2 regions of the Sporosarcina pasteurii genome follow, and region 2 is predicted to be linked to the other one. Evidence: riboswitches for the same ligand, from Rfam matches in the RefSeq annotation. Region 2 holds a riboswitch; the other holds the start of a gene.
The links. Region 2 has a riboswitch for S-adenosylmethionine ahead of AB1H92_RS04600 (hypothetical protein). Riboswitches for the same ligand answer to the same signal wherever they lie in the genome.

Region 1 (12,666 bases), 1.6 Mb from region 2:
TAGGAAAGTCTGTAAAGTTCCAACGATCAATCCTTGTTTTATCTGGTTTAGGCATAGGGAGTTGTTCCAATTTCGCAAATGCATCTGCACGGAAATCTGTCATCCACGCTGCTTCATTCATCTTTTCTGAAAAGGAACGGACATCCTGTTCGGTCAATGCCATTTTTGTTTCAACCGTCATTTTGAATTGTCCCCTTTCTTATGCTTCTTGCTCTGCAGTTTCTGCTTCAATACCAAGTTCTTGTTGTAACCAGTCGTATCCTTCAGCTTCAAGTTTTTGTGCTAATTCTGGACCACCTGATTTCACAACTTTACCTTGCATCATTACGTGTACATGGTCTGGTGTAATGTAGTCAAGTAGGCGTTGGTAGTGTGTAATGATTAAGCAACCAAAGTTTTCTCCGCGCATTTCGTTAACACCTTTAGAAACGATGCGTAGTGCATCAATGTCTAAACCTGAGTCGATTTCATCAAGAATTGCAAACTTAGGCTTTAACATCATTAACTGAAGAATTTCGTTACGCTTCTTCTCTCCACCTGAGAATCCTTCGTTTAAGTAACGTGTTGCCATATCTTCATGCATTTCAAGTGTATCCATTTTCGCATCTAATTCTCGAATGAAGCTCATCAGCGGAATTTCGTCGCCTTCTTCACGTTTTGCGTTAATTGCTGAACGTAAGAAGTCTGCGTTTGTGACACCAGCTACTTCACTTGGATATTGCATTGCTAGGAATAAACCAGCATTCGCACGCTCGTCTACTTCCATTTCCAGTACATCTTCACCATCCAATGTAACTGAACCTGAAGTAATTTCGTATCTAGGGTGACCCATAATCGCTTGCGCGAGAGTTGACTTTCCTGTACCGTTTGGACCCATAATTGCATGGATCTCATTTGTATTAATCGTCAAATCGACGCCTTTCAAAATTTCCTTGCCTTCGATTTCAACGTGAAGGCCTTTTATTTCTAAAGTTGCCATTCCTATACCTCCAATATGATAAATGCGAATGGATACCCATTCTCAATTTAGTATAATTCTAATCTTATCCTATAAACGGCTCCCTTGCAAATGTTTGAATTAAGCACATTCAAAACAGCTTACTAGTAATTTTCCGCTTATAAATCCCAGTATAACAAAAGAAACGCCTTTTCTCAATTGACGAATAGTCATTGAGAAAAAGCATTTCGTTGAATACTCTATTTCTTTGTGAATTTATCTACCATAATTGCGATTGCTCCGTCACCTGTAACGTTTGTTGCCGTTCCGAAACTATCTTGTGCCATATAGAGTGCGATCATTAACGCAACCATCGCTTCACTAAATCCAAGCATAGAACTTAATAAGCCAACTGCGGCCATTACAGCCCCACCTGGTACGCCAGGCGCTGCAATCATTGTAACCCCAAGCATTAGAATAAATGGTAAATACTCAGCAAAACTAACTGGAAGACCGTTCATCAATAATACACCAATCGAACAAGAAACGAGGGTAATTGTACTTCCTGAAAGATGAATCGTAGCAAATAGTGGGATTGTAAAATCCGTGACTTTTTCCGATGCACCCGTTTTACGTGCTTGTCTTAAAGTAACTGGTATTGTCGCAGCTGATGACTGCGTACCGAGTGCTGTAAAGTAAGCAGGCGCCATCGTTTTCATTAAAAACAATGGATTTCGCTTTGACATTGCACCAGCAACTGTGTATTGAATTGTTAACATTAATAGATGAAGTATAATAATCATAACAAAAACTAATGCGAAGACAGATAGTACTTTTCCAACTTCGCCTGTATAGGTCATATTCAAAAATATCCCGAAAATATGGACAGGTAGTAATGGAATAATGACAAATGATATCACTTTTTCTATTATTAATTGAAACTCTTCGAAAACTGGTAACATCGTTTTACTGCCAATCGAAGCCATTCCAATTCCAAATAAAAATGCAATAAGAAGCGCAGTCATAATGCCCATAACCGGTGGCATTTCCAGGTCAAAAAATGCAGTCCCAGCCTCTCTCGCAGCCTCAGCAACACTCGTGTCAGTTGCACTCCCGATAAAATTAGGAAGGATAGCAGTCGCTACAACAAAAGCCATTATTCCAGCGAATATTGTTGATGCGTAAGCAAATACTGTTGCAATTCCGAGTAATTTCCCGGACCCTTTCCCAAGTTGCGCAATACCCGGTGCAATAAACCCAATGATAATTAATGGGACAACAAAATTTAAAAAACCGCCAAACAACATATTAAATGTTGCGAAGAGTCTGACAACCCAATTAGCAAAACCTTCGTGAATAGCCGGAAGCAATAATCCTAGACCGACAGCAAGTGCAATCGCGATAATAATTCTTCCGATCAAACCAATTCTAAATTTCAAATTGATTCCCCCTTTTTATCTTTTTTAAAACTGCATCTAATATATCATATCGCCTATAAGATTAACATAGTTTTTTTTAAGAAAAAACAAATTTTTCTTACACCAAAAGACGAATTTTAGACAAAAAATCACTTTCATCGTTCGCGTATAAACATTTTTCACTGAAAATAAATTCACCAAACATCTGAATAGTTCTTTTTCACGAAGGATACAAAAAAAGCTAAACAGAATTCCAGATGTTATTCAGCTCGCCAATGAACTTTTCACGAAAATCGCTTCTAGTCCTTTTCTCACACCCCCTCAATTGATTAAAAAACTAAAGCATCACCTCATTAAGAAGTGATGCTTTAGTTTTTAAGTTTATTTTACAGGGACAACAATGCCTTCCCATTCCTCAAGAATAAAGTCTTGAATTTCATCTGATTTTAATACTTCAACTAATGCTTTAATTTCTTCTTTGTCTTCATCACCAGCACGTACTGCAATGATATTCACGTACGGCGAGTCGGATTCTTCAATCGCAATAGAATCTTCAAGTGGGTTTAATCCTGCATCAATCGCGAAGTTTGAGTTAATCAGAACAGCATCCCCTTCGTCATTGTTATAAAGTTGCGGTAACAATGCAGCTTCATAGTTCGCATCGAATTGAATGTTTTTCGGATTTTCGACAATATCTTTAACTTCTGCTTTCGTTTTATCAATGCCTTCTTTAAGCTTAATCAGACCTTGTGCTTCAAGCATCGCAAGTACACGACCATGATCTGCAACAGAGTTACTAATTAAAATTGTTGCACCTTCAGGCAACGCTTCAAGTGAGTCATACTTCTTCGAATAAACACCAATTGGCTCAATATGAATTCCGCCAGCATTGACAAAATCGTAACCATGATCAGCAATATTAGATTCTAAGAAAGGGATGTGTTGGAAATAGTTTGCATCTAAATCACCGGAATCTAAATCTTTGTTAGGTAACACATATTCAGTATATTCCTCAATCACAAGATTAATGCCTTTTTCTTTCAATAACGGTTGTGCCTGCTCCAGAATAATTGCGTGAGGTGTGTTTGAAGCACCAACAACCAATTCTGTTTCTTTATCGCCGCTACCAGTAGTTTTATCGTCTTTCGTACCGCAAGCAACCAATGTTAGCACAAGTGCCGCCAATAAAATCGCAGATAAAAACTTTTTCATTGTATGAACTCCCCTTTTCCGTATGTTTATATGGTAAATAAGCTAAGCCTATTGTTCCCAAATAATTATCTTTTATCTAGTTTTCTAACAGACAAATCTCCAATGAATTGGATAATAAATACAACAATTAATATTAGAATCGTTGCGACCCATACGACGTCTTCTCGACTACGTTGGAAACCGTCTAAGAAAGCCAATGTACCAAGCCCTCCTGCACCAATAACACCAGCCATCGCCGTATATCCCACGAGCGCAATCGCTGTAACCGTAATCCCTGAGATGAGGGCCGGTATCGATTCAGGAATTAACACCTTGAAAATAATTGTAGATGTTTTTGCACCCATTGACTTTGCAGCTTCAATCACACCTTTGTCAATTTCCTGTAGTGCAATTAAAACCATACGGCCATAAAACGGTGCCGCACCAATAATCAACGCCGGTAAAGCTGCTTCAGGTCCACGCATTGTCCCGACAAGTAACTTTGTAAGCGGAATTAGTAATATAATTAAAATAATAAATGGAATGGAACGGAATATATTTACAACGGCTCCGGTAATCGTATGAATGAATTTATTTGCCCATAATTGTCCAGGGGCTGATAAAAACAATAAGATGCCTAGCGCTAATCCGATAATAAATGTAAACAGCGTTGACATGACGGTCATGTAAAGCGTCTCTATAGTTGCTTCCCACATTTTATCCCAATCGACATTTGGTAGAAGGCTTTCAATCATGACCAATCACCTCCGTCTGTACATCTTGTTCATGAAGATAGCCAATTGCCTTTTCAATCAATTCATCGTCACCAACAAGCTGTAAAATGAGCGTTCCATATGCCCCTGCTTGTGTATGGGAAATATTCCCTTGGACAATATTGACGTCAATGTTGAATTTACGGATTAGACTTGCAAGAATTGGTTGTTCTGTGCGCTCGCCGACAAAAGCAAGCTTGACAAGCTTTCCTGTCGGGAACTCTTCTTTAAGATGCTCAATTGCCTCTTTTGCATCAGCAGACTCTGTTAATTGTGCGACGAATCGTTTCGTAATCGGCTCTTTCGGTGTTTGGAATACTTCCAGCACATCACCAATTTCCACGACTTTTCCAGCTTCCATGACGGCAACACGATGACATATTTTACGAATGACATGCATTTCGTGCGTAATCAGGACAATCGTTAAACCTAAACGTTCGTTTATATCTGTTAATAAGTCGAGGATCGCGTCAGTCGTTTCAGGATCTAGCGCTGATGTTGCTTCATCGCAAAGCAATACTTCCGGATCATTTGCAAGTGCACGTGCGATGCCCACTCGTTGTTTTTGACCTCCCGATAATTGAGACGGATAAGCATTTTCACGTCCGCTCAAACCGACTAACTCGATCAATTCCGCTACTTTCCTTTCACGTTCTGCTTTCGCAACACCTGAGATTTCAAGTGGGAAAGCAATATTATCTTTCACGGTTCTTGACCATAGTAAGTTGAAATGTTGGAAAATCATACTCACTTTTTGACGCGCCAATCTTAATTGTTTACCTTTAATTGAAGAAACTTCTAATCCGCCAACCTTAACCGATCCAATAGTTGGCATTTCAAGCCCATTTAATAGGCGGATTAACGTACTTTTTCCTGCACCACTATAACCGATGATGCCAAATATTTCGCCTTCCCTAACCGAAAGCGTGACGCCATCTACGGCCGCAATCTGATTTGGGCCTGTCCCATATTGTTTTACAACATCTTGTAAATGTATCATCTTTTTTCCACCTTCATTTAAAATCCAATTGCTTGAACGCTTTGGTAGATACTATCTCTCATATAGTATGTTTACTTTCCGATAAATTAAAAAGCCTTTCCACCAAGTGAGTAGAAAGGCTTTACGTTTTTTAAAAAAAATCGTTTGTCCAATCTCTCATCTTCCAAAGCAACCGCTTTGTGTGAATTGGCACCATTTCACAAATGTGATGGTTGCCGGGCTTCATAGGGCACTTCCCTCCGCCGCTCTTAATAAGAGTTTTACTATTCTTTTATAATAACTAATAACTTATCACATTTAGTTGAATTTTGTCAACCAATCTTTTCAAGTAAATGTGGAACAGATTGAAAAGCATAGATTTTCTCTTTTATGACACCATCTTCTGCGATGAGTAAACAAGGCACACTTTCTATTTGATAGTCTACTGCTAAGTCTTCAATATAATTCAAGTCTGCCTTTCCCATTGGTATACTTTTCCTCATCGCATGAATTACTTCCATCATTTTAGACGCAACCATACACGTCCCACAAATAGGCGTATATAAATAGAACAAAGCTTTACTTGAATCATGCATCACAGTTTCCCATTGTTCACGTGTCCACGTTTCCATAACCATCATCCTCTTACAGTAAAAATTCTCGGTGAATATTAAAATAGCCATCCAATTGTTCAGCCAAGATATCGTACGGGGTCGTTTCAACTTCTTTATAAAATTCATCAGTATATAAATGAATCGCCCAAGGGTAGTTTTTTTTGAATAAAGTGCGAATTTTATCTCCTGTATCATCCGCATCTACAAAAACAAAAAGTTCACTCGCCTCGTAAGGTTCCATCAATTCATCAAGATGATATTCACTAATCGTACCAAATGTACAAATGATTTGAACAGGTTCAGCAAGGATCCGTTTTAACCGAAAGCGATCTGCTTTTCCTTCTACGACTATCACTTTTTGTCGGTCCACACAATCCCTCCATCCTCGTTTACCATTTATTCAAACGCAATACTGCTGTATAGTTTTCCATCCATGAACTTTATCATACTCATTTATGCACAAAATTTCATGCATGAATGATTGCAAGAAAAAAACGTCAGGGAATAACTCTCCCGACGTTCGGTTTTCATTGATTACTCAATTGTCATTTTATCGTATTCTTCAGCTGACATGAGTGAATCTAGTTCTGAAACATCTGATGGTTCAACGACAATCATCCATGCTTGTTCATATGGAGATTCGTTTACAAATTCAGGGCTATCTTCTAGCTCTTCGTTCACTTCTACAACTTTACCACTAATTGGTGCATATAGTTCTGAAACTGTTTTTACAGACTCAACGCTACCAAATGGCTCGTTCGCAGTAATGTCATCGCCTACTTCCGGAAGTTCAACGAAAACAATATCGCCAAGTTCCGATTGCGCAAAATGTGTAATACCAATACGGTATTTACCGTCTTCGTCTTTCACCCATTCATGCTCTTCAGAATACTTCAATTCTTTCGGTGTGTTCATGTCATAGCCTCCAAATATTCATAGTTAATTGAATTAATTTCATAATCGAACATACTCTAGGAAAATCCGGACTGCTTTGATTTCCATCCTGGGAAGACCCCTTCCACTACAATTAACGGAAATAAATCCATATAACCGAACCTTCCGATACGAATCTACCACAACATTCGTTTTTGCATCATAATCAATCATTATAAAATTAATTCAGTCACTTCAATAATGCCATAGTTTACCCTAAAATACAAGATTACCTGATAAGTCTACTAACTTATTAGATAACTTTCCGACTTGAAATTCGGAACAATTAGCCCCAAACCTCGTCAAACGTTTCATCTTTAAAACCAACTGTCACTTTCCCATCGCCAAATACAATTGGTCTTTTAATCAGCATACCATTTGAAGCGAGTAGCGCTACTTTTTCTTCGTCCGACAGTGTTGGTAGCTTATCTTTCAAGTTTTGTTCACGATAAACTTTCCCACTGACATTGAAAAACTTTTTAATGTCGAGTCCCGAAGTTTCAATCATTTCTTGTAATGTTTCTACCGTTGGAGGTGCTTCTACAAGATTCACCTCGACAAAGTCGATGCCTTTGTCTGTTAGCCATTTCTTCGCTTTTCGGCATGTGCTGCATTTAGGATATCCGTAATATGTAATGTCCATAATTAAATTCCCTCCAGTGCCCCCATCATATCAAAAAAAACCTTCAGATGCTTTAATAGTCATCTGAAGGGTTTTTGATCCAACTTTTATCGCCAGACACTCGGGTTATAAGCAAACTGACTATGCGGCAGAGTGCACCACTCCGTCAGTTCGACGTATGCCTGTCGCGGCTGAATGGCGGTTTCGTTTTTTATTTAAACGGTATATTTCGCTTCGTCAATCAGCTTTTCAGCAGCTTCACGTTTTTTCGCGATAATATTGTACGGCGTAGAACGAGTTAATTTACGTAATGCGGACAACATCATACGCTGGTTATCTCCTTCTACCGCCGATAGAAGTGTTTCTTTCGCATCTTTTTCAATAGCTTCGAATGCTTCTTGACAGAAGATTTCAGTATATAAGATTTTTTGCTTCTCTTTCTCTTCGCCATTTCGTGCAATTGCTTTTTCCGTACGCAACAGTACAGATTCCATCGCAAAGATGTTTTGTGCGATATCCGCAATGTTTACAAGTACTTCTTGCTCCGCTTCTAGTTTTGTACCAAAGCGCTGTGCCGCAAGTCCCGCCGCAAGCAGACCGATTTTCTTTGCGTTTTTCACAAGTACATTTTCTTGTGCTAAAGCTTCATCGCCAACTTCTTCTGGCATCATCATAAGTAGCTCTTCTTGTAAGCTTTGCGCTTTTTGCAGAAGCGGCAATTCACCCTTCATCGCTTTTCGCATAAATGTTCCAGGCACTAGCATACGGTTAATTTCATTCGTTCCTTCAAAAATACGATTAATACGGGAATCTCGGTAAATTCGCTCAACTTCATATTCAGACATAAATCCGTATCCGCCATGCAATTGAACTGCTTCATCTGCGATATAATCTAGCACTTCAGAGCCAAACACTTTGTTAATAGAGCATTCAATTGCGTACTCTGCAATCGATGCTGCAACTGCCTTTCCATCTTTTAACTCTTCTTCTGACATCGCACTTTCACGCTCTTCAAAATTACCTACTGTACGGTAAATTAAACTTTCAGCAGCATACAATTTAGATGCCATCGTTGCGATTTTCTCTTTTGTTAAGTTAAATGAAGAAATCGGTGTGTTAAATTGCTTCCTATCATTTGCATAAGTGATTGCTAATTCTAACGCACGTTTAGAACCTCCTACCGTACCAACGCCTAGTTTATAACGGCCAATATTTAAAATATTAAAGGCAATCACGTGCCCACGACCAATTTCTCCTAATAGGTTTTCAACTGGTACTTCCGCATCTTGTAAAATCAATGTACGTGTTGAAGATGATTTAATCCCCATTTTCTTTTCTTCAGGACCTACAGAAACGCCTGGGAAATCTTTTTCTACGATGAACGTAGAGAATTTATCTCCATCAATTTTAGCATAAACGATGAACACGTCAGCAAATCCAGCGTTTGTAATCCATTGCTTTTCACCATTTAATACGTAATGTGTACCTGCCTCATTTAGTTTCGCATTTGCACTAGCGCCAAGTGCGTCTGATCCCGAGCCTGGTTCCGTTAACGCATAGGCAAATATTTTTTCAGCTGTTGCGGAAGCCGGCAAGTACTTCTTCTTTTGCTCTTCATTTCCAAAGAGAACGATTGGTAGTGATCCGATTCCAACATGGGCACCATGTGTAATTGAAAACCCACCAGCTACAGACATTTTTTCAGCAATCAATGCTGATGAAATTTTGTCTAATCCAAGTCCATCGTATTCTTCTGGAATATCTGCTGCTAGTAAACCGAGTTCCCCTGCTTTTTTCAATAGCTTAACAGAATGCTCAAACTCATGGTTTTCCAAGTTTTCAATGACAGGCTTCACTTCTTTTTCAACATATTCAGCCGTTGTTTGCGCAATCATTTTTTGCTCATCCGTAAAATCTTCTGGTGTGAATACACGTGCCGGCTCAATGTCCTCGATTAAGAACGCGCCGCCTTTAACAAACTCATTTGCCTCTACCTGTTTCGTCATTTTATGTTCCTCCCTTTTTTATGAACATGAACTTTCCCTTTTCCTAAATTGAAAATCAATATTCTCATCTAATTTACAAACAAATCATCTTTTCTTGATCCAGCTTCAAGCATCAGTCGCTCGGGTCATAAGCAATCTGACTATGTGGCAAAATGCACCACGTCGTCAGCTCGACTTATGCCTGTCGCGCCTAAACGATGCTTTCAGCTTTTCTTGATCCAGCTTCAAGCATCAGTCGCTCGGGTCATAAGCAATCTGACTTTGTGGCAAAATGCGCCACGTCGTCAGCTCGACTTATGCCTGTCGCGCCTAAACGATGCTTTCAGCTTTTCTTATAACATCTCAAATACGCCCGCGGCACCCATACCGCCACCGATACACATCGTGACAACACCGAATTGCTTCTGTTGACGTTTTAGTTCATTCATAAGACGAATGGTTAAAATAGTTCCTGTTGCGCCAAGTGGATGACCGAGTGCGATGGCACCACCGTTGACGTTCACTTTATCCATATCTAGCCCCAGATGGCGAATAACTTGTAAGGATTGTGAAGCGAATGCTTCGTTTAATTCCCACAGGTCGATGTCGTCAATTGTTAATCCGGCTATTTTCAATGCTTTTGGAACGGCTTCAATTGGGCCAATTCCCATCACTTCTGGTGGGACGCCTCCTACAGCAAATGAACGGAACTTTGCAATGGGTGTGAGTCCTTCTGCTTCAGCAACTTCACGATCCATAATGAGTACTGCGCCTGCACCGTCAGAAGTTTGGGATGCGTTTCCGGCTGTGACGGAACCAGTCACTGAAAAAGCTGGTCGTAATTTGCCAAGTACCTCTTCTGTCGTACCATGACGAACGCCTTCATCCATTTCAAAAGTGAACTCTTTTTCATGAAGCTTTCCATTGTCGTCGACGCTTCTTTGTACAACGTCAACCGGTACAATTTCATCAACAAATTTTCCAGCTTCGATTGCTGCCGCTGCCCTTTCATGCGACCGTACTGCAAATGCATCTTGGTCGGAACGGCTAACATCGTACTTCTTGGCAACTTGTTCCGCCGTATGCCCCATCCCCATATAATATTCTGGTGCAGTTTCAGCTAAGCGCACGTTTGGACGTACGGTATTCCCCATCATTGGCACCATACTCATCGATTCTGCTCCGCCTGCTAGCATCGCTTTTGAATGGCCAAGCATGATCCTTTCAGCCCCGTAAGCGATGGACTGAAGCCCAGACGAACAAAATCGGTTAATTGTAATCGCCGGCGTTGTATCTGGTAATCCGGCAAGTGCCCCGATATTTCTTGCCATATTCATCCCTTGTTCCGCTTCTGGCATCGCACAACCGATAATTAGATCATCAATTGCACCGTCATAACCGTCTGCGCGTCTTAATGTTTCTTTTACTGCTAGTGCTCCTAAATCATCTGGACGCACGGTTGCAAGTGAACCTCTTTTCGCTCTCCCAACCGGTGTTCTCGCCCCGGCTACAATCACTGCTTCACGCATATTCATATCCTCCCTATTCAAACTTCCCTATAAAATCCAACTCCAAGGCGTCATCCGCTGCTCAAGTCATAAACAAACTGTCTATATCGCAAAGTGCGCTACTCCACCAATTCGCCTCATACTTGTCGCGGATAAACAACACCTTTAGCTTTACTTAATTAATTACGAAGCGGCTTTCCTTTTATGAGCATGTGCTGCATACGTTGCTGTGACATTGGATCTGCCACCAAGCTTAGGAATGCTTCACGTTCTAAATCCAATAAGTATTGTTCATCAACGAACGTGCCGTACGGAACTTTTCCGCCTGCAATCACATACGCAAGCTTTTTCGCAATTTTTAAATCGTGATCGCTTATATAACCTGATAAATGCATCGCTTCCGCACCAAGCAATAACGTTGCATAACCAGACTCGCCCGTTACTGGAACTTTTTCGCGCTTCGGTGCTTTGTATCCGTTCTCATATAACGCAAGCGCTACTTGTTTGGCATCATAAATTTGATGGTCGCCGTTTACACTAATGCCATCCGCAAAATCTAAGAAGTTATTTTCGCGTGCTTCATCGCCAGAAGTTGAAACTTTCGCCATCGCAATTGTTTCAAATACTTTATTGGCGATGTTTTGGTAATCAACATCCACGCCATTCGGTAATCCTTTCAAATGCTTCGTATATAAGTTGACATTTCCACCCCCGCCTGGAATTAACCCGACGCCGACTTCAACAAGTCCCATATACGTTTCTGTTGTTGCTTGGATATGCGCAGCTGGTAAACAAACCTCGGCTCCTCCGCCAAGTGTCATTGCAAATGGTGCCGCAACAACTGGTTTTTTCGCATATTTAATATTCATCATCGCTTGTTGGAATGAACGAATAACAAAGTCTAATTCAAAAATATTGTCATCTTGTGCTTCCATTAAAATTAAACCGAGATTGGCACCCACGCAGAAGTTTTTCCCCTGGTTTCCAATGACGAGTCCTTTATAATTTTTCTCTACTTCTTCAATCGCAAAGTTAATCATTTGAATAATGTCTAAGCCAATCGCATTCGATTGTGAATGAAATTCAAGAAGCGCAACCCCGTCGCCTAAGTCAATTAAGCTCGCACCTGAATTTTTCTTAATGACGCCATGCTTCTTTTTATATTGTTTTAAATCAATCACTTTTTCATTAACAGGTACCGGCTCATACGTTTCTCCATTAAAGAAGAATCGTTCGCCATCTTCTTCCTTATAGAAAGTTTCATAACCTTTCTCTAATAAACTTTGAACGAAGCTTGGAATTTCAAATCCTTCAGCTTTCATCTTTTCTACAGATGTTTTCACACCGATGGCATCCCATGTTTCAAATGGTCCTTGTTGCCAGCCGAATCCCCATTTCATTGCATTGTCAATCGCGACAATGTCATCAGCAATTTCTCCGTTTAATTCTGCCGAATAAAGAAGTGTTGGTGCAAAGATACTCCATAAAATTTCCCCTGTACGATCTTCTGAATAAATAAGTGTTTTTACTCGATTGCCAAGACCTTTTTGCTGTTTTGCCATTTCAATTGAAGGCGTTTTCAACTTTTTCGTTGGAACGTATTCAAATGTTGCACGATCCAGTTCTAAAATTTCCTTGCCTTTTTTCACGTAAAAACCTTGTTTTGTTTTTGCACCGAGCCATCCGTTTTCCACCATTTTCTTCAT
Region 2 (12,666 bases):
CAAAAAGTAGATTTTAGATTCTGGCTTAGTGTAACAACTGTTGCTTTATTTTTTATTGGTTGGGAAGTTGTTTCAAGATATGAGTGGGTTGATCCATTATTTATCAGTTCCCCTCTGGCAATCATAAAGGCAGGGGGCGTCATGGTACAAGAGCCTAGCTTCTGGAACAACCTAGGGGTCAGTGGCTATGAGTTTGGGATTGGATTTTTATTGGCCATGCTGATTGGAATTCCAATGGGGGTTCTATCAGGATGGAACAAGACTTTCAATGCAATTGTTAATCCTTTTATATCGGGTCTCTATGTAACACCCAAAGTAACATTATTACCGGTCATCATTATTGCTTTTGGAATTGGTCCTGAGTCCAAGATTGTAATTGTATTTCTGATGGCATTCTTTCCAATTGTAATGAGCGCTCAAAAAGCGATGAATACACTTGATCAAGATTTAATCAAAGCCGCGCGGACCTTTACAGCTAGTGAATGGCAAATTTTTAAAACGATAGCCCTTCCCTCAACGGTACCATTTCTTTTAACAGGTATTCGACTAGGCATTGGACAAGGTTTGATTGGTGTGGTAGTTGGGGAGTTGTTTGCTTCTTCAGCAGGTATCGGTTTCCAATTAACGACTGATGGTCAAAACCTGATGACGGATCGAATGTTTGTAGGAGTGTTAGTCATAACTTTGACAGGGATTTTGTTGACTGGAATCTTGGGAATGCTAGAAAGACGTTTTTCATCTTGGCAGCCAAGTAAAGATTGATAGGGAAAAGTGCCGATTTCATAATTGCTTATTTCAAATGATTTGAATGGAATCAGACTTTTTATGTAATTGGTTTTGAAGGAGGAACTAATATGGCCTATGTAATTACAACAGCATGTATGACGGAGAAAGCGACAGATTGTGTGATGGTTTGTCCAGTGGACTGTATTGAAGAAGGCGAGAATCAGTATTTTATTAATCCTGACACTTGTATAGAGTGTGGCGCTTGTGTGGAATCTTGCCCGGCGGAAGCAATTTATCATGAAGACGATCTGCCTGCAGAAGAGATGCAGATATTAGAACAAGCAAAGCTTCATTTCAGTATAAGTTGAAAGGACAGTCGCCAATTTAGAAGTAAGATGGGAGGGTTTTAATAATGACAAAAGTAGTAGAGACAGCTTTGGATTTGCACCGAAACAACAGCGGGAAAATGGAAATCTTATCTAAAGTTCCTATGGAAAACACAATTGATCTAAGCTTGGCATACTCACCTGGTGTCGCAGATCCATGTTTCGAGATTGCAAAAGATGTTTCCAGGGTATATGAATATACCATCAAAGGAAATTTGGTAGCCGTTGTCACAGACGGGTCCGCGGTTTTAGGGCTAGGAGATATCGGTCCGGAAGCATCTCTTCCCGTAATGGAAGGAAAAGCCTTACTTCTAAAGAAGTTTGCCAATATTGATGCGTTTCCAATTTGCTTGGACACGAAAGATTCGGATGAGATTGTCCGAACTGTGAAAGCGATGAGTCCTACATTCGGAGGTATAAATTTAGAGGATATTTCAGCACCTAGATGTTTTGAAATTGAAAAACGCCTTCGCGAAGAATGCGATATCCCAGTTTTCCATGATGATCAACATGGCACCGCTATCGTTGTCGGCGCTGGCCTGCTGAATGCATTAAGACTGACAAACAAAAGAATAGATGAAGTCAAAATCGTCGTTAACGGCGCTGGTGCGGCAGGTGTTGCCATTATCAAGCATTTGATAGAAATGGGCTTTCAACATATTGTTGTGTGCGATTCCAAAGGGGTTATTTATGAAGGGCGCCGCGAAGGAATGAACTCAGTAAAAGAGGAAATCGCTAAATTGACAAATGAAAATCGGATAATAGGATCTATACAAGATGCTTTGAAGGAAGCCGATATCTTCGTGGGCGTGTCAGTTGCCAATCTAATAACGGAAGAGATGGTTAAAAGTATGAATGATGAATCAATTCTGTTTGCGCTAGCCAATCCTGTGCCGGAAATTTCACCGGAAAGAGCTAAGAAATTCGGTGCTCGCGTCATTGCAACCGGTCGTTCGGATTACCCTAACCAGGTGAATAACGTGCTAGCGTTTCCAGGCATTTTCCGCGGTGCACTTGATGTTCGAGCAAGCGATATTAATGAACAAATGAAGTTGGCTGCCACTTATGCGCTTGCTTCTTTAATAGAGAGAGAAGAATTGACAGCAGATTATATCATCCCAGCACCATTCGACAGCCGCATTACGAAAGCAGTTGCGACAGCAGTCAGTAAAGCAGCAAAGGAAACTGGTGTTCATCGGATTGACTGACCTTCGTAAGGAATCGACACCCTATCGCAATACGATGGGGTGTTTTCATGGTGTCCGTCCAGTTATTGATATTTGGGAATTCTCTGGGGCGTCATAATAAAACGCAATCCACAAATAATAATTAGATTACGTTTTTTTATCGTTTACTTTGGGGAACTTATTAACGTAGAAATAAACCCATAGTGATTGTAATTGTTAGTTAAAAAACAATCCTTTCCGGATGGGTATATAAATTATATGATTCCCCGCGGATAAATCCAACTGTAGTAATGCCAAGTTCTACCGAGCATAGATTTTTCCATTAATGCATTACAAGGAACTGCAAAACAAATGATCGAGACACACATCACGCTGAGTCCCGAGGAATGTTTTTATTTGATGGAAGAAATGGAGAAAACGGCGGCGACACTTCACAATACGGGGGGGTGTCCATAATGCTGCCTTATGTGATCAAAATGGCGTTGTGCTGGCAAGAATGGATATCGGTCGACACAACGCACTTCATAAAATTAACGGATACTGTTTAAGAAATAATATTTCCGTCCGTGATAAAGTGATTGCTTTCAGTGGCCGTATTTCATCGAAAACTTTGTTGAAAGTTGCGAAAATCGGCACCAAATAAGGGCCGGGGAATCTGATAAGGCATCATAAGTTTAGGGTATGCTTTTGCATTTAAAGGAAATTCAAATCCTTCTCAATGTTGAGGTAAGTACATCTTTATTTTTAGCCTATAATTAAGTTAGGTTTCTTCTTTCCTATATGCTAAAATTTGAATGTTCGAAAGGCAATGATGAAGGTGGAATTTATATGAGAAGGATGGAACGAAGGCAACAAGAAAAACAATTGAATGCAAGCAAGAAATGGTCTAACTATAAAAAAAATACTCGAATATTAATTATCGGAATGCTAAGTGTAATCATTTGTGGATTGATCGTTGTGAATCTATTAATTGCATCAAGTGATGTAAGTATACTAGATGAACCTGAACCGAGACCGACATTTATTTACGATCAAAACGGAGAAATCGCTAGTAAGATTTCTAATTCAAACATTGAGGGAGTTCGGCTTGAACAGATTCCACAAGAGCTAATTGAAGCAGTCATCTCTGTTGAGGATCAACGATTTTATAAACATAATGGGATTAATTATATCGGGATTGCACGGGCATTTACACAAAACTTGCGAAAAGGGGAAGTGGTTGCTGGCGGTAGTACAATTACGCAACAGCTTTCCAAAAATGTGTTTTTAACACATGAACGTACGTACTCGCGTAAATTTAAAGAGTTGATTCTTACGAAGAAAATTGAGAGAACGTATTCTAAAAGAGACATTATGGAACGTTACTTAAATCAAATTTATTTAGGTGAAGGCGCATGGGGTGTTCAACGTGCCGCGCAAATCTATTTTGGTAAAGATATAAGTGAATTAACGTTAAACGAGTCCGCGACATTAGCAGGATTAATTAAAGCACCATCCTATTTATCTCCTTATAAAGACTTAGAGAAATCGGTTAAACGACGCAACATTGTTTTATCATTAATGAAAAGTGAAGGGTATATTAGTCAAGCGGAGTTTGATGAAGCAATCGGCCAAGAAATTGTGTTAGCCGATCAAACAACGATGGATTATAAAGGGAAATATCCTTATTATATCGACCTGATCATTGACGAGGCCGTCGACAAGTACGGGTTAACGAAAAACGAGGTTTTATCTGGTGGATTACATATTTATACGGAATTAAATCCAGTCATCCAAGATGCTCTTGAAGATGTGTATGAGGATGATCGTTATTTTCCGGAGAGTAAGCCCAATCAACTCATTCAAAGCGCTTCAGTTTTCCTCAACCCTAAAACGGGCGGAATTAGTGCATTGGTTGGGGGGAGAGGAGAATATACGCATGGGAGATTTAATAATGCGACCAAACTGATTAGACAACCGGGATCAATTTTGAAACCAATTGCCGTCTACACTTCAGCATTAGAACGAGATTATCAAATTTCGGATATGCTTGTTGATGAACCAATCAATATAAATGGCTATTCACCTAAAAATTTTGATAAACAATACCGAGGAGAAGTGACAATGTACGATGCAGTCGCTCATTCGTATAATATTCCCCCTGTCTGGCTCTTGGATAAAATAGGAATTGAAAATGGTGTGCGTACCGTTGAACGATTTGGAATTCCGTTGGAAGCAAATGATCTTAATCTTAGTTTAGCACTAGGGGGCCTAGACCAAGGTACTTCGCCCCTGCGAATGGCCCAAGCTTTCTCGGCATTTGCGAATGATGGGGTGATGATGGAAGCCCATGCGATTTTAGAAATAAAAGATTCAGAAGGCGTAGTCATTGGACAATGGCATGAACAGTCTACACAAGTAACAGATGCAAAAGTGGCTCAGCAAATGACCTATATGTTACAAGGTGCTGTAGAAGTTGGCACGGCTCAGAAAGCACAAATTACAGGGATGGAGGTGGCTGGGAAAACTGGCACTACACAGTTACCATTCCCGGATATTAGTGGATCAAAGGATCATTGGTTTGTTGGGTATACACCAGATATAGTGGGTGCTGTTTGGTTGGGCTATGATAAAACAGATACCGAACATTACTTAACATCAACAAGTAGTGTCACAGCTCCGCCAATTTTTCAAGAAGTTTTATCAAGGTCTATTAGTGAATTACCTACTAAGCATTTTGACTTACCATTAATGGGGAAATTTAAAAAAGAACTAGAGAAACAAAAAGAGAAAATGAGGAAGAAAGAGCGCCGTCAAGAAAAAGAAAGGAAGAAACAAGAGAAAGAAGAATTGAAAGAACAGAAAAAAAGAGAGAATGAGAGGCGGAAGAGAGAAGAAAAAGACAAAAAGGAAAGAGAAAAGCGAGAGAAGAAAGCCGAAAAAGAAAAGAAGAAACAAGAGAAAAAGAAAGAAAGAGAGAAAGAAAAAGAAAATAAGTGGAAAGATTGATTGGTCCTGCCGGTCTTCATTTAACTAAAACCGCTTCAGAAACTAGAAAAATGTTTCGGAGGCGGTTTTTGACTTACCTTTTATCAGCGGCATTTGCTGCACGGTCACCCAAAAATTGAATTAATTGAACGAGGAAGATTAGGAAAACAACGGTAATGGCCATGACTTCATTTTGATAACGATAATAGCCGAAGCGTATCGCTAAGTCCCCGATACCGCCGCCACCAACCATTCCTGCCATCGCGGAATAACTTAATAAACTAATCACCGTTACTGTCAAACCACCGATAAGCCCTGACTTCGACTCAGGCAGCAATACTTTTCGAATAATCAACCACGGGGAAGCGCCGCAAGATTCAGCTGCTTCAATGACACCTTTATCAATTTCTCGTAATGAATTTTCCACTAATCGTGCGTAAAATGGAATGCCAGCCACAGTTAGCGATAAGCTTGCTGCGGTAGGGCCCATTGACGTACCGACAATTAGTTTTGTCAATGGTAGCAGTACGACAAGTAGTATGACGAAAGGAATGGAACGAATAATATTGATGATGGTTCCGGATATATTTTGGAGCACTTGACTTTGCCAAAACATTCCTTCACTAGTTACAAAAAGTCCAATGCCGAGTGGGACGCCGATGAGCACAGAAAAAGTGACGGATATGGCTAGCATCCAGGCTGTTTCCAAAAATGCAATCCCAAATTCATTGAATAATTCAGGAGACATTGGCAATCACCTCCAAATGATTCGTCCTGTTTATAATATACTCAATTGCGCGTTTGATTTCGGGCGCATCACCTTTTATTTCAACGATAAGAATCCCTAACGGACGATCTTGGATATAATTAATTTGGCCATGCAAGATATTGACGATGACTTTAAAACGGTTAATCGTTTCCGAGATGATACTATCTTCTGCAGAATGGCCACGGAATGTGATTTGAACAATCGATCCAGTCCTTGCTGCTAATAAACGATCCGGCAATGTTAGTGAATGAACGGTTTGCACAAATTGTTTCGCAAGTGGCGTTTGTGGGTCAGCAAACAACTCGTATGCCTCATTTACTTCGATTACTTTTCCATCCTCCATAACAGCAACTCGATGGCAAATTTGTTGGACAACTTCCATTTCGTGTGTAATGAGGACGATGGTAATGCCAAGCCTCTCATTGATTTCTTTTAATAGTTTCAATATAGAAGCTGTAGTGTTCGGGTCCAGTGCGGATGTTGCTTCATCGCAGAGTAGAACAGTTGGGTCGTTTGCCAGTGCGCGTGCAATGCCGACACGCTGTTTCTGTCCGCCAGATAATTGAGCGGGGAAATGGTCTGCACGATCGGAAAGACCAACCATTTCAAGTAACTCTGGAACGCGCTCTTTGATTTCATCTTTCGTCTTTCCAGCTGCCAACATCGAAAAGGCAATGTTGTCATACACTTTCGCAGAACTTATTAAATGAAAGTGTTGAAAAATCATTCCGATTTTCAAACGCTCTTTCCGTACTTCTAATTTAGATAAAGCGGTTAAATCTGTGTGATTTATAAGCACTTGACCTTCCGTCGGTTTTTCAAGTAAATTAATACATCTTAGTAACGTGCTTTTTCCAGCGCCACTATAACCGATGATGCCAAAGATTTCTCCTTTGGGGATTGTTAGGTTGACATTGTCAACGGCTGTGACATTTTCATACGTTTTCGTAACATTCACGAGTTCAATCAAAGAAAGACCTCCTATTTCTGATAATCAGGTTTTGTAAATCCCGCATTCTGTTCATTTGTATATTGTAAGAATGCCTCAGAGTGATAGGCATTTAAAATTGCTTCTGCAAATGATTCCTCTAAATCATCCTCACGGAAGGCAATGTTATTCATAAATTCAGGCGGTGTATCTTCTAACAGAACGGCATCTTCTAAATTTAAGCCCGAAGCAAGTGCGAAATTTCCGTTAATGAATGCAAAGTCAGTATCTCCCAAAGAGCGGGGGAGCTGTGCACCATCCATCGCAATAATTTCTAAATTATACTTGTTCTCAACGATGTCGTTTTCAGAGGCTCGGGACTGGTCAATTTCACCAGCAAGTGTGATCCATCCAAATCGATCTAGCATTTGAAGAGCTCTTGCCATACTAACTGGATCGTTTGATAAGATTAACTTCATCCCTTCTTTCACATCAGAAACGTCTTTATGTTTTTCAGAATAAAGACCGATTGGTGCGGTAGGTACAGCATCTCCAATTGCTAAATTCGTGTTATGTTCTTTATTAAAAGCTTCTAAATAAACGGATGTTTGAAAGACGTTTGCATCGATACTGCCTTCATCTAATGCACGATTTGGTTGGATATAGTCATTGAATTCAACGAGTTTTACGGTATAACCGTCTTTTTCTAGTAATGGAATGATACTTTCTCTTAATTGATCCGCGTACGGTCCTGACGTTGCGCCGATTTTCAACTCTTTTTTGTCGCCACTCGCCTCACTGGACGTACAAGCAGCAAGGATGAGCAATGTGGATAATACTACCAAATTCAATATGATTTTTCTCATTTTACTTTCCTCCTATATCTTTTAAACAGTTACTTTAGAAAACTTCTTTCCCGGGTGATTTTCTGGTAAACGATCCGTTCCAAATAAGTTTCCACGCATTGTTGTTTCTTGGACTTCGCCTTTTTCACGAACTAATCCGCGCGCTTGTAAAGCTGGAACGACTAGTTCTGCAAAGTCTTTAAAGGAGCCTGGTTTAATTGCATAGGTGATATTGAATCCATCCACATCGGCTTCATTTACCCAACGTTCCATTTCATCTGCAATTTTTTCAGGGGTTCCAACCACTACAGGACCGATACCGCCAATGCCTACAAACTCACCAATCTCGCGAATGGTCCACTTTTTGTTTGGATCTACTTTTGTGAAAATCTCGACACGCGAACGCATAGAATCATTCTCAATAAATTGTAGTTCCTCATCCAAATCGTACTCGGATAAATCGATTCCAGTCCATCCGCTAAATAAGCTCAAAGCGCCTTCGATACTAATATGCTGTTTGTAATCTTCATACTTAGCCTCTGCCTCTTCTTGCGTTCGGCCGACGATGGGTGTAAAGAGGCTGTATACTTTAATGTCCTTGCCACTTCTTCCGTATTCATCTGCTTGACCGCGTATTTTATCGACAAACTTACGGGCAATATCAGTTGTTGGCATCGATACATAAATTCCTTCAGCGTGTTGTGCGGCAAATGCACTGCCTCTTGGCGATAAACCAGCTTGATAAATGACGGGTGTACGTTGCGGGGAAGGTTCACATAAATGAGCCCCTGGAACGGTGAAATACTTTCCTTTATGTTGAATGTCATGGACTTTATCAGGGTCAACGTACATCATTCTTTTTGTGTCCCGAACGACAGCATCTTCATCCCAGCTTTGTTCCCATAATTTATAACAAACCTCCAAATATTCTTCAGCGATTGAATAGCGCTCATCGTGTGCAATTTGTTCATCAAGTCCCATATTAAGTGCTGCGCTTTTCAAATAAGACGTCACAACATTCCAACCAACCCGACCTTTTGTTAGATGATCTAACGTTGACATACGGCGGGCAAATGTATAAGGATGTTCATGTGTGACGGACGCAGTAATTCCAAAGGATAAATTCTTTGTTACGGCTGCCATGGCCGGAACGATGAGTAGCGGGTCATTGATGGGGGACTGGACTGCTTGCCTAAGACTTGCATCTCTTTTCCCTTCGTATACATCATATGGTCCGAGGACATCTGCTAAAAAAATCGAGTCAAACTGTGCTTCTTCCAATAATTTTGCAAACTCAATCCAATAGTTGATATCTGTATAACGATGTGCTTCTCCGTCTGGATGTGACCAAAGTCCGGGGGATTGGTTACTTGGGCAGTTCATTTCAAATGCGTTTAATAAAATTCTCTTTTTAGTCATTATGAATTCCTCCTAAGATTTTTCTGTTATGGTTTTATCCGATTTTTTGAAGGGCTACATAATTTTCCAACGTATTTGTTAAACCGCCTGGGAAATGAAGGCGCTTGCCTGATTGTTCTTTTTCCAATTTCGCTTTTATATATTGCAAAAACGTTAGAATATGTTGACGTCTTTCCAAAACATCGATGTGTCCATTTTCGTAAAACCATGCATCAATCGTATTGTAAACGCCCCGGTTAATTTGAAAAGATACTTCAATTTTTCGGACGAATAAAAGATCAGGTAAATGAACATCAATTGTCAAAAATATCACCTCTTTCGACATGCAAATCTTTTGTAAAAATAAAACCCTCTTCTCACAGATGAGAAGAGGGTGAAATACCAAAAGGTTAGTAGTTTCAGCCATCTCATCTTCTAGAATACGCATGTATTCTACTGAAATTAGCACCATACAATGAATTTGCTGGTTGCTGAGGTTTCAAAGGGTCAGTCCCTCCACCTCTCTTGATAAGAAGCAATATTTAATTAATTTATGGAATACCGATGATATTACCTGTCATTAATGATGTAACATTAGATAGAAGCTTATCTCTCTTTTTTGAAAGAGTCAAGCGTATTTGAAGGAATATTTGAAAATGGGTGAAAAGAACCTGGAGATTGAAATTTAGGAAGATAGTGAATAAAACGGTGATTGCTTTCCAACTTTTAGTATAATACTATTGGTATGGGAGTGAAGACATTGAGAAATAAGAAAGTTATCTTTATAACATTGGGCATTGTGTTATTTAGTTTGATTGGCCATAGCGTTTTCATTAAATGGAATAAAAGTAATGTTACTGTCTCAGAGAACACAGCGGTAGCGCAGAATCAAGATGGTAAAGAACTAGAGGAGACAATCATTCAAATTGATGACATAAGAGATATGCCTATCGAGGAAGAGTTTCCAGATGGACTAGCTGAAGAAAATGTGCAACAAGCGATTCATGATATGTCGCATCAAAAAGTTCTTGCTGATCAGAAATGGGGATTCCTTCCACTGACTCAAGAGCGCGTGCTACGTTTAATCGAAGTAGTGGAATTGAATCAAAACAACTATATACATGCTGATGTTTATTTAAGTATTCTAAAGAGATGGGAAAAGAATGATTTTTCTCAAGTCGATTCTGATCATAATGCGATTTGGAATTTACAAAACGGAACCATTGGTAAGGCATATGGAATCATGTCTGTCGAAGAGGAAAGAGAATATATCAAAAAGCATTTTAATATCGTAGAAAAAAAGTAACGTACGAATAGAGTAAGCGTTGCTTTTTTGTTTATAATCTATGACCTAGAACGATTTTGGGAGGGACAACACCGGTGAAAATCTCTACAGAAATTCAAGTAATGAATGAAGATATTGATATTTTCAATCATATGAACTACAAAAGGTATATTGAGCATTTGGAAAACGAGCGTGCGGAGTGGTTTCGCAGCATCAATATCCCTTTTTCTGCAATGGTAGCAAGGAATATTGCAGCGGTTATTTTGAAGTTAGAAGTTGAATATGTAAAAGAAGCTCAGCTAGGAGAACGTTTAACCATCAAAACGAAGCCAATGAAAATGGGGACGAAAAGTTTTTCATTAAAACAAGTCATTTATAATGAGAATAATGAAGTAATGACAAAATCCATCTGTACATTTGTAATGTTTGACACGTCAACAAGAAACAGCATCCCAGTTGTTGAAGAAATTGCTCGTCACTTCCATCATTCGAAGATTACATAAAATGAACGCAACTGTTCGCCCTCTGTCAGGCAGTACAATGTGTATATTTGATTATGAACAGTAAAAACTAATTTCAGTTCTATGATGAAAAAAAGGAGTAGAGTATGGACAATCAATCGAATCATGTAGACGCAGGATGGCGTTTTGATCATAGTTATGCGCGACTGCCAGAAAAATTTTTCACGTTAATGGAGCCGAATCCTGTACAGGAACCAAAGCAGATGTTGTTCAATGACGCGTTGGCGCACGAACTTGGTTTAAACGCTGAGGCGCTTAAAGGGAGCAGCGGGACTGCTATTTTTGCGGGCAATGAAATGCCTCGAGGTGCCATGCCGCTTGCTCAAGCATATGCAGGTCACCAATTTGGTAATTTTACGATGCTTGGCGATGGACGTGCGATGTTAATTGGTGAACAACTGACGCCAAAAGATGAAAGAGTGGATATACAATTAAAAGGTTCAGGAAGAACGCCGTATTCCCGAGGAGGAGATGGACGGGCTGCACTTGGACCGATGTTACGCGAGTATATTATTAGTGAAGCGATGCATGCACTTCGCATTCCAACGACACGCAGTTTAGCTGTTGTGACCACAGGAGAAGGCATTATGCGAGAAACGGTGCTACCAGGGGCAATTTTAACTCGTGTGGCAAAAAGTCATTTACGCGTCGGTACGTTTGAATTTGCAATTAACTGGGGAACGGACGAAGACCTTCAGAAACTGGCGGATTACGCAATTGAACGCCATTATCCAGAGGCGAATGATGCAGACAATTGTTATTTAGCATTACTTGAGAAAGTGATTGAACGGCAAGCATCGTTAATTGCTAAGTGGCAACTTGTTGGGTTTATTCACGGTGTGATGAATACGGATAATATGACAATTAGCGGTGAGACGATTGATTATGGACCGTGTGCGTTTATGGATACGTACCATCCCGCAACAGTGTTCAGTTCAATTGATAGACGTGGTCGCTATGCTTACCAAAATCAGCCGCCCATTGGTGGTTGGAATTTAGCGCGGTTTGCCGAGTCGCTCATTCCTATTTTACATGATGATGAGGCGGAAGCGATTCGAATCGCACAAGATGCGATATCAAATTATCCGCAGTTGTATGAAAATCATTGGCTTTCAGGTATGAGGAAAAAGCTAGGTTTATTGAATGAAGAAACGAATGACGAATCGTTAATTAATCAACTACTAGACTTAATGGAGAAATACGAAGCCGATTATACAAATACATTCCTGGCTTTGACTTTTAATCAGCTATGTGATGCCAAAATCTTTGAGACAGACGAATTTAAGCACTGGCATGACGCTTGGCAAGAAAGAATCACCCTTGAGACACAATCTGAAGAGGATAGATATCAGTTGATGAAAAAACATAATCCAGCCATTATTCCAAGAAATTATTATGTTGAAAAAGCAATTGAGGCCGCTGTTGAACAGGAGGATTTTAGTGTCGTAAAACAGTTATTAGATGCATTAGCCGATCCTTATGCACATACATCAGCACAACATGCGTTTGCGACAGTACCAGATTTTGAAGAACCTTACCAAACATTTTGTGGGACATAATTAGGATGAAGAAGTTGGACAGCGTTCTTGCGGTTCACTTCTTTTTTTGTTTTTTGATCGCATAAAAAAACCCCTCAATACAATGAGGGGCTAGT

Region 1: another riboswitch for S-adenosylmethionine. It lies ahead of AB1H92_RS12460 (methionine ABC transporter ATP-binding protein); the one in region 2 lies ahead of AB1H92_RS04600 (hypothetical protein).

What each region holds. Positions count from the first base shown of each region.
Region 1 covers NZ_CP160452.1:2,593,460-2,606,125, forward strand. The annotation lists gene sufD (Fe-S cluster assembly protein SufD) at 1-181, opposite strand, end outside; gene sufC (Fe-S cluster assembly ATPase SufC) at 200-979, opposite strand; gene AB1H92_RS12445 (dicarboxylate/amino acid:cation symporter) at 1,198-2,376, opposite strand; gene AB1H92_RS12450 (MetQ/NlpA family ABC transporter substrate-binding protein) at 2,737-3,567, opposite strand; gene AB1H92_RS12455 (methionine ABC transporter permease) at 3,633-4,301, opposite strand; gene AB1H92_RS12460 (methionine ABC transporter ATP-binding protein) at 4,294-5,319, opposite strand; SAM riboswitch class I at 5,473-5,577, opposite strand; gene AB1H92_RS12465 (thioredoxin family protein) at 5,631-5,930, opposite strand; gene AB1H92_RS12470 (toprim domain-containing protein) at 5,944-6,282, opposite strand; gene gcvH (glycine cleavage system protein GcvH) at 6,447-6,827, opposite strand; gene AB1H92_RS12480 (arsenate reductase family protein) at 7,132-7,488, opposite strand; gene AB1H92_RS12485 (acyl-CoA dehydrogenase family protein) at 7,683-9,473, opposite strand; gene AB1H92_RS12490 (acetyl-CoA C-acetyltransferase) at 9,806-10,981, opposite strand; gene AB1H92_RS12495 (3-hydroxyacyl-CoA dehydrogenase/enoyl-CoA hydratase family protein) at 11,140-12,666, opposite strand, start outside.
Region 2 covers NZ_CP160452.1:1,000,780-1,013,445, forward strand. The annotation lists gene AB1H92_RS04555 (ABC transporter permease) at 1-762, shown strand, start outside; gene AB1H92_RS04560 (4Fe-4S dicluster domain-containing protein) at 855-1,094, shown strand; gene AB1H92_RS04565 (NADP-dependent malic enzyme) at 1,139-2,320, shown strand; partial or broken gene AB1H92_RS04570 (formate dehydrogenase accessory sulfurtransferase FdhD) at 2,639-2,933, shown strand; gene AB1H92_RS04575 (transglycosylase domain-containing protein) at 3,128-5,287, shown strand; gene AB1H92_RS04580 (methionine ABC transporter permease) at 5,361-6,014, opposite strand; gene AB1H92_RS04585 (methionine ABC transporter ATP-binding protein) at 6,004-7,005, opposite strand; gene AB1H92_RS04590 (MetQ/NlpA family ABC transporter substrate-binding protein) at 7,017-7,829, opposite strand; gene AB1H92_RS04595 (LLM class flavin-dependent oxidoreductase) at 7,851-9,227, opposite strand; gene AB1H92_RS04600 (hypothetical protein) at 9,262-9,531, opposite strand; SAM riboswitch class I at 9,632-9,741, opposite strand; gene AB1H92_RS04605 (DUF6241 domain-containing protein) at 9,967-10,512, shown strand; gene AB1H92_RS04610 (thioesterase family protein) at 10,587-10,994, shown strand; gene AB1H92_RS04615 (YdiU family protein) at 11,099-12,571, shown strand.